Regions from separate parts of the Thalassoroseus pseudoceratinae genome, predicted to be linked through region 2. Evidence: riboswitches for the same ligand, from Rfam matches in the RefSeq annotation. Region 2 holds a riboswitch; the other holds the start of a gene.

Region 1 (4,419 bases), on a different contig from region 2:
ACGACACCTACCGAACCTTCCCACCAGCACAAATTGACAGTACATCTTGCTCGGCGGGGAACCCTCCATCGGCGGGCTCGAATGTGAACGGGCTTGTCTTTTTGCTGCCATACATGGATTTGAACAACTTGTACTCGCAGCTCAACTTTAGCCTGGCATTCGACGACTACTCACCCGGCGGAGCCGCACTCTACGGTGGTGAAGCCACTACAAACGGTGCGTTGATTGCCCAAGAGTTCGGAATCTTCACATGCCCTTCGGATATTGGTCCGATCGGGGCGAGTACCAGCACCACATACAACTCGCCGAGCGGCACACCCGATCAACGAACGAATTACGACTTCATCACTTACTACAACAACTACAACACCTGCGATAACTGGCAAGGGGCGGGCATCAATCGCACGATGTTTGATGACAACAGTAAATGCCGAATCGCAGACATCTCCGACGGAACCTCGAACACGGTCGCGATGGCGGAGACACGAAAAGCCTGCTGTGCCAACGGTAGCAATGCGAACTGGGGTGCCCGCGGATGGGTCCAAAACGGTCTAAGCCTTCGCTATTCCCGCCCAAACAACACGACTCGTAGTGGCGTGGAATACAAACCACGACTTGGCAACTGGGCCTACACCGGAAGTTTTCACCCCGGTGGCATTCAGGTGCTGATGGGCGACGGCAGTGTCCGTTTCCTAACCGACAACACAGACTCAACGACCCGTTTGAATCTCGAACGTATCGCGGATGGCGAAGTCATTCAGGAATTCTAAGCCGCAACGTCGATATCGTTGCACCAAAATTCACAACGACATCGAAAAGGCTGCCGCAAACTCATCAAGACGCGAAAGCGATCAATCCGTTTTCGCGTCTTGTTTTGCAATTCGGACGCCGAAACAACCGTCACCGTCAATTTTCACTCGCCAAACCTTCGGCATTCACCATCACCGACTTCACCATGCCGAAGCAGAATCGATTGCAAGACCACTTCAACAGAGACGCCATGATGACCCGGATTTTTCGTTTGGAAGGCCGACCAAGCTGGCTGTTATTGACCATCCTCCTCCTTTTGGGATGCGGCGGTGGCACGGAGCTTCCTGAATACGCCAATCAGCTGATTCCAGTTTCCGGAATCATCACCACCGACGGGCAACCCGTTTCCGACGCCAACGTGACCTTCCATCCTGCCGGTAATGGAGGTGGACAAACCGCGTACGGCCGAACCGATGCCGAAGGTCGTTACACGTTGTCCACGCCGATCGCAGGTCTCAGCTTGGAAGAACAAGTCGGTGCGGTTGCAGGCAACTACCGAGTGACCGTCAACCGGATTGCTCGTCGCGATGGAACTCCCGTTCCCGAAGGCACCACTGAAGCCGATGCAATGGCCGAGGGCGCGATCGAAACCGTCCCCCCCATGTTCAACGACCCCGGCATGAGCCAACTCACAACAACCGTGAGTGAGGGCCAAGCAACCTACGATTTCACGATCCGCTTGCTGAAGTAAGATGTGAAATCAAGCTCAGCGGCCTCGCTCCCCCTCGGAACCGAATACAACGATCCAGCGTTGACGTCTCATCGAGGCGTTGTATGATGACGCACGGTTGAGGTGTTCGCTGCATGGGTAGCGAAAGAATAGGGAAGACCGGTGAAAATCCGGCGCGGTCCCGCCGCTGTAATCGGGGATGAACACTGCCTATCCACCAACCCCCAATCATTGGTGGTCGGTGAGTCACTGCAAGAAATTGCGGGAAGACGCAGTGAGTCGCGTGATCCGAAAGCCAGAAGACCTGCCTCCAACCGTCGTTGAAAACTCGGATTCCCTCGCGGAACAGGCAAGCCGACAGAGTGCGAACGAAACGTGTGTGCGACACACTCGTGACAACTAAGAGAGTGAATCGGTCGATCAACCGATCTGCATCTCCATGTCGGTTTCTGCTTCGTGACTTTGCTAATGTTGCCCGCCGCGATAGACAGACGGCAGGTCGATCGCAAGAATGGCATGCGAATACCTTCGGCAGCACTGCCGTTTCCTGCCAACAATCCAAACCTATGATTGCTCACCGGTTTGGTTTTCATCGCGACATTGAATTAATTTCCCCGGCTTCACCAGAAACAACGTGACAATGAACTCCCATTCGACGAATTCTGCAACGGGCGACCACGCCACAAACGAAAACGACGCACCGCGAAAGCTGCTGATCGGTTTGATGGTCTATGCCTTGTGCATGCGGGTATTGCCATATGCACTTCAGTCGATTTGGGGAGTGAAGATCACAGCCGGCGAAACCATTTACCCTTGGAACTTCTCGCCATTCTCGGCCACGGTCTTGTTTGGAGCGACCTACTTCGCAAGCCGACGCACGGCATTTTTGGTGCCGATGCTAATCCTGTTGCTCGGCGATCTTGGAATCTGGGCGTTCACCGGGCAGTTCGACTGGGCATTTTATCGGGGGATGGAATTTGTCTATCTCGGCTTCCTTGTTACGGCGACTTTGGGCCTGTTTCTCCGTCAGAAATGCACGGCAATGTCGGTCCTCACATTGGCATTTGTGAGTGAAGTTGCGTTCTTCCTGATCACGAACTTCGGAAGTTGGTGGACGATGGGCTTCTATCCGCATACAGCCAGCGGGTTGATGGACTGCTACGTCGCCGGTTTGCCGTTCTTCCGAAATTCGCTGATCAGCTGCGGATTCTTCTCGATGCTGTTGTTCGGTTTCGGTCGGCAGTTTGAACACGGTACGGCTTCGGTGAAGGCATCGATGCAAACCTCTGCGGACATCGCTGGATAACCCCCACACGATGCCCGAGCGAATCGTCTCATTGATCCCGAGCGCGACGGAGATCGTTTGTGCTCTTGGTTTGGAAGACCAACTCGTCGGCAGGTCGCACGAATGCGATTTCCCGGCGAGCATTGCTCAACTTCCCGTGTGTTCCCGGTCGCGTGTCGATCCTTCCGCATCCAGCAGAGAAATTGACCGACAAGTCAAATCGGTCCTACGCGATGCCATCTCGATTTACGAAGTCGACACGCAAACGCTCGACGAGTTAGAACCAACACTCATCATCACCCAAGCTCAATGTGACGTGTGTGCCGTGAGCCTGAATGATGTCGAGCGGGCCGTTGGCGAATTTGTCCGGTCCAGCCCACGCATCATCTCCCTTTCCCCGATGGGTTTGCCCGACGTGTGGAACGACGTATTCGCCGTTGCCAAAGCGACGAATGTTCCCGAGCGAGGCCGGGAACTTGCCACCAATTTGCAGTCTCGTTTGACAGATTTGCGGAACCGGACGCAATCCATTGTTGTTCGCCCCTCCATCGCTTGTTTGGAATGGATGGACCCGTTGATGGCGGCGGGAAATTGGGTTCCGGAACTTGTGGAGATTGCGGGTGGACGCAACTGCCTGGGGAAAGCCGGTGAGCATTCTCCGTGGATGAATTGGGATGACTTACTCGCTGCCGATCCCGACGTAATCGTCATCATGCCTTGCGGCTTCGATATCGCTCGCGTGCAGACGGAACTACTAACGCTCACCGAATGCGACGAATGGAGTCGCCTGCGAGCCGTGCAAACCGGACGAGTGTACCTCACCGATGGCAATCAATACTTCAACCGCCCCGGTCCCAGACTCGTTGAATCTGCTGAAATTCTCGCCGAGATTCTGCACGGTCGGCATATGAAATTCGATCATCAGGGATCGGGTTGGGTCATGGCAACGGACGGCTCGTTGACAGATTGATCGACCTTGGTTTCCCCAAAGAACATCTCGCCGGCTTTTTGGGCGAGGGAATCCCAATCGAAATTCGTCGTCACCCACTCCCGCCCCGCGGCTCCCATTTCATCGAGTGTGCGAGGATCGAGCAGCAACTTCGCCACCGCTTCCGCAAGGGGTTCCGAAGTTTCACATGGTACGACGATTCCCGTCTCGCCGAGCTTCATGGTTTCGGCGGTTCCGCCGGAATTTCCCGCCAACACCGGTCGCCCACACGCCTGGGCCTCCAATAGCACCATTCCGAATCCTTCGATGTCCCGACCAACGGCCCGATTGGGCAGGGCGAACAAGTCGCATTGTTGATAGGCGGAGATCATCGTGGCGTCATCGATTTCCCCGAGGAACTGCACCCGATCCCGCACACCGACCGAGTCCGCTAATGCCTCAAGCGTTTCGCGTTCCTCGCCATCACCGACGATCGCGTACAACACATTCGGAATGGCCTCGCGGATCATCGGCAACGCACGGATCAGCATATCCTGCCCCTTGCGTCGTTGGAGTCGTCCGACGGTGAGAATTACCGTGTGATGTCGCCAACCGAGTTCCCGACGGGCATCGTCCGATTTCGCCACCGGTTGGAACCGATGCGTATCAACCCCCGGATGAAGCACCGTGATCCGATCGGTTGGGATGTTCCACTGCGACTCTAAC
Region 2 (4,419 bases):
TCCGGACCAACCGTGTTGCTGTTCGAGACCACGATGTCTTTGGTGATATCGAAATACGGTTGTTGGTTCGAATTCTGGACCATGAATTCCGGAATCGTGATGGAGACGGACTGAATGGAAAGATTCGGCGGGCCGGAATCGTAAAAGATGCCAAATAGACGAGGTTCGGTGTTCACCAAGCTTCCGTTCCCCATGCCGCCACTGGGTTGGGCGGCGTTGATCAGAACGCTCGCCGGCACACATCCACCGGGTTCGCCTGCATCGAATACAAACGGCGGAGACGTCGTGGTAATGGCTCCAAAAACCAAGTCACCGGTGCAACTGGCATTCTGATTCGGGCCCCCCGCGGCAGAGTCATCGAAGTTTTTTTCCAGGACGAGTTCTTCGCCACGGATCAAGTTCGCTGCGGCCAAGGCTTGACCACGTTCACGGGCATCTTCGGTCTCGTTGCCACCGTTTTGGCCCCATTCTTTGACGCTCGCCAACGCTGCTGCTTCCAAGGCTTCCTCAAGTTCGACACGCGCGAGCCACAATCGGCCGATATCAATCACCAGGCAAAGCATGATGACGAAACACGGAGCGGCTGCGATCACCCAGAAGGCGGCAATGCCTCTGCGTTGATGTGCGGGGAAGAACGATGGAACCGCAAGACGGCGGCGTGAAATCATGATCGGAGCCTATTCCTCGTAGGGAAATGTGGTCGAGAGTTCGACTCGTCGACCAGCGATTGTGAACCCAAATGTTCCTAGAAGATCTGGTGTCAGGGTAGAAAGCTCGACACACACCGTGACGCGAACGGAATCGGTTGGGATGGCTGGATCGTTTTGCTCGGGGCACGTTCCATCGGCTGCGGAGCCGTTTCCGGCAACCGTGTGTTGCAACCGAACTCCGGCCGAGGCGTTGGCCCCAAATCCCGCCGTCTCCAACTGTTCGTCAACGATCGCCCGCAATGTGGATGCCACCGTTGCGGTGTTGCCGGAATTCAGTCCGGTCGTTTCAGCAGCGACTTTCGCTCCCGTTCGGCTCGCCAACTTGACTTGTTTCATGTTGGCCAGGATCAGCCCGAATTCGATCACCGCTGCGAGGAAGATCATCAAAATCGGCAACGACATCAGCAACTCAAAGACGACGACCGCCCGTCGGTTTTGTTGCTTGGTCAATGAAGATGAATTCCGATGTCTCAACATGAATTTCCTCCGAGACGGCTAACGGAATCTTTTCCAACCATCACGGGAGCAGACGGACCTTTGAAAATGGATGCTCAACCCCAATGCATTCTCCGTGCCGAAATGCCAATTGTCACGGTTTCCCGCAAGTCGCGTCGGTCAACCAATCCATGGGTGTATGCTTCCGTTGACAATTCCGGTTTCAGCTTCGCGATTGTGTTGTCAGTCCGACGCAATTCCCTGTGGATGCAGTCTCAAAACCGGATCGGCACAACACTTGCTAAACTTGGGCATCACCGGCATTGATCCAAATGGCAACGGCTGCGGCAGACGAATGCGGACAGCCGTGACGTTTTATCGTCGCTGAAAATCACGTGGATCATGTATGAACACAGAGTGTTAACGGCCGGGAACACTTGGTTACAATTCTTCTCGCATGGTTAACAACGGCTATGGTTTCACGACCGAGGCGACGACGAACCGCAGGGACAAACATGCGACGATCAGTCGATCGCATGGAGGTTTCTAAGTTCCGCAGTCAGAGTTCCAAGCGAAGTGGCGTTGTCACGCTGGAATTCATCTTGGCTTTGCCCGTCCTGCTGATTGCGACGCTTGGAATCTTCGAATTCGGTTTCTTGGTTCTGGTAAATCAAGCCGTCAGCTCGGCAGCGGTTGAAGGAACTCGTGAAGCGGCCAAAATCGGAACGACCCCCGATGAAGTTGCGGAAACCGTTCAAGAGTTCCTGGCGGTACACAATTTGACGTTCCAGACCGATGGCACCAACACCACTGATCCAGTGAGAGTGACGATCGAAGGCACCCTTGTTAATAGCGATCCTCATGCCGGAGAACGTGGCAATACAAGCATCACCTACACGCCCAACGGGCCGAACGTTGATGCCGACGAGGTGCGGGTTACCGTGTGCGTGGAAGTGACCGACACGAACGGGATGTCGCCCGTGCCCGATTTGCTGGCCACGTTTGGATTTTCCCTGCAAGGCCGAATCTTCGAAGCCAGTTCTCGGACGGAAATTGAATAATGGAAAACCTTTACCACGATTTCGGCCAATGGCTAATCAAGTTCGCTATCGGCTCAATTTGTTATCTGGCGCTTGGTTCTTTGATCATCTACCGGATTCGTCGATCCGGGAAGACAAGCGAATAGGGGGCACAATGCGGTTTCGTTTGTCGCGCGCTGCTGACTGATTCGTTTTATAAAATCCGTCGGGAGTGATTAAACTGAGAATTGCCAACGCTGACAAACTTGGTTATTCTCGACCGCAAGAAACCCGTTGGGCGTTCGATCGAATGGATCGAACTGGAAGTCGGTGAGAATCCGACACGGGACCGCCGCTGTGTGCAAGAAGGCGGCCGAACACGATGCCACTGCAAGCTGGGCTTGTGGGAAGGCGTTCGGCAACCGTTCGACTTGCGAGTCAGAATACGGCCCAACCGGTTTGCCAGGATATGCTTCGGATTCAAGCGTCCTTGGGAGGCATTGTTGAGTGCGCACGGTGTCTGCGCGATTGCCTTTCCGCAGCCGAAGTTCTTGGCGCTGAAAGGACCGGACTGATGTCTCGCTGCTTCTCTCCGTCGCGTATGCTGCGCGGCCGTAACTCCTCAATGCGAGGAACGTCATCGCAACAGCGTGGTTTTACGTTGATTGAGCTTCTTGTCGTCATCGCGATCATCGCTATTTTGATCGCATTGCTACTGCCGGCGGTTCAACAAGCTCGCGAATCTGCACGACGTCTGCAATGTAAGAACAATCTCAAGCAAATCGGGATTGCGTTGCACAATTACCACTCGAATTACCGCAGTTTTCCGCGAGGCGGTTACGGTGGTTCCCTGTCCGCCACCAACGCGTCGAACGCGACGGTGAAGAATTCGTCACTCACCCTCAGTTGGGGCGCTGCGATATTGCCGGGGATGGAACAGAACAATCTCTACCAGCAGATCAATCAAAGCGAGTGGTACGTTCACGCGGATAACATCCCGGTGGGCCAAACAGTGCTCACCACGTACATTTGCCCCTCGGTTCCGTCGGGAGAAATGCTCAAGCCGAATGGTGATCAGCCATCATCGAGCACACTGTTTGCGCGGACCGACTACGGTGGCAATTACGGTGAACGCGGTTTGCGATGTTATCCGGCGACGAATTGTCAGAATAGCTATGGGAGCGGGACCGGTTCCGCAGCTTATCGGGGCATGTTCCCGTTGCTTTCGTCTCCGAGCGTCGGCATTCGCGATGTCACCGATGGAACGTCCAACACGATTTTCGTCGGTGAGGCACCGGAAGGGATTCATTCGATCTGGATCGGACACAAAAACGTCTTCGACCAAAGTGCCCCGTTGAATGAGCGTTATGCATCCGCGGGTGACACCAGTTGGCAAGCCTGTATCACGTTCGGCGGCACCGCGAATCCGCCGGGCAAACTCGGCTGCGATTTTGGTCAGGAGTTCCACAGTTATCACAGTGGTGGCTCGCAGTTCCTGCTCGTTGATGGATCGGCACGATTCGTGAGCGAAACGATCGATGTAATTACACTCGCGGCATTGTTGTCGCGGCAGGGCGGTGAAGTCGTCGGCGACTTCTAGATCGTATCACGGTCTTTGATGTCGGCAGTGGCTGCGAGAAAGAACACCGCGATGAAGAGTCATTGACTCGATCTGCACATTTCCCGTCGCATCGACCACGCAGCTGACTTGTACGATCGCCGTACGCACAAGCAATCGGCTTTTGATTCCTATATTTTAGCGATTTTCCACAGGATTGATTTTATGACATTGACGCACTGGCTGAAGAATTTGCTGCCCGGACGCGTTCCCAATCGAATGGCACGTCGTCGTGCGAGTCTGCAACAAGTTGCGGTGGCATGCGTTGAAACACTCGAAGAACGAACCCTGCTGACCGCCGTGGTCGATTTTGAAGATATCCCTCTCGATGCGGAATCACACTTCAATGGGCCCGATCCCAATGGCACGATTGAACAAGGTAGTTTCGGTGATGTTCAGGTTGGGAAGATCGAGAGTGGCGGGGTTGAGTTCTCCAACGTGTACGACCTGACTTTCGGGAGTTGGAGTGGGTTCGCGGTCTCCAATGAAACCGACACGACGACGCCCGGCTTCGGGAACCAGTTCAGTGCCTTTCCTGGCACTGGAGTCGGCGCAGGAGCCGACAATTACGGACTCGGTTTTGGGCACATCGGCGGTCTGGATTCTACGGACGAAGATCAGCTTCGCGACTTGCCGA

What was found. Region 2 has a riboswitch for cobalamin ahead of G6R38_RS09205 (DUF1559 domain-containing protein). Riboswitches for the same ligand answer to the same signal wherever they lie in the genome.
Region 1: it holds a riboswitch for cobalamin, as region 2 does, so the genes downstream of both, G6R38_RS04450 (DUF6580 family putative transport protein) here and G6R38_RS09205 (DUF1559 domain-containing protein) in region 2, are expected to answer to the same signal.

The regions. Positions count from the first base shown of each region.
Region 1 is NZ_JAALXT010000001.1:1,205,377-1,209,795, forward strand. Features, by position in the region: gene G6R38_RS04440 (DUF1559 domain-containing protein) at 1-770, shown strand, start outside; gene G6R38_RS04445 (carboxypeptidase-like regulatory domain-containing protein) at 956-1,501, shown strand; cobalamin riboswitch at 1,585-1,806, shown strand; gene G6R38_RS04450 (DUF6580 family putative transport protein) at 2,121-2,786, shown strand; gene G6R38_RS04455 (cobalamin-binding protein) at 2,797-3,735, shown strand; gene G6R38_RS04460 (glycosyltransferase family 4 protein) at 3,687-4,419, opposite strand, start outside.
Region 2 is NZ_JAALXT010000002.1:943,091-947,509, forward strand. Features, by position in the region: gene G6R38_RS09190 (pilus assembly protein TadG-related protein) at 1-668, opposite strand, end outside; gene G6R38_RS09195 (TadE/TadG family type IV pilus assembly protein) at 678-1,187, opposite strand; gene G6R38_RS09200 (TadE/TadG family type IV pilus assembly protein) at 1,661-2,206, shown strand; cobalamin riboswitch at 2,444-2,632, shown strand; gene G6R38_RS09205 (DUF1559 domain-containing protein) at 2,739-3,764, shown strand; gene G6R38_RS09210 (DUF4465 domain-containing protein) at 3,948-4,419, shown strand, end outside.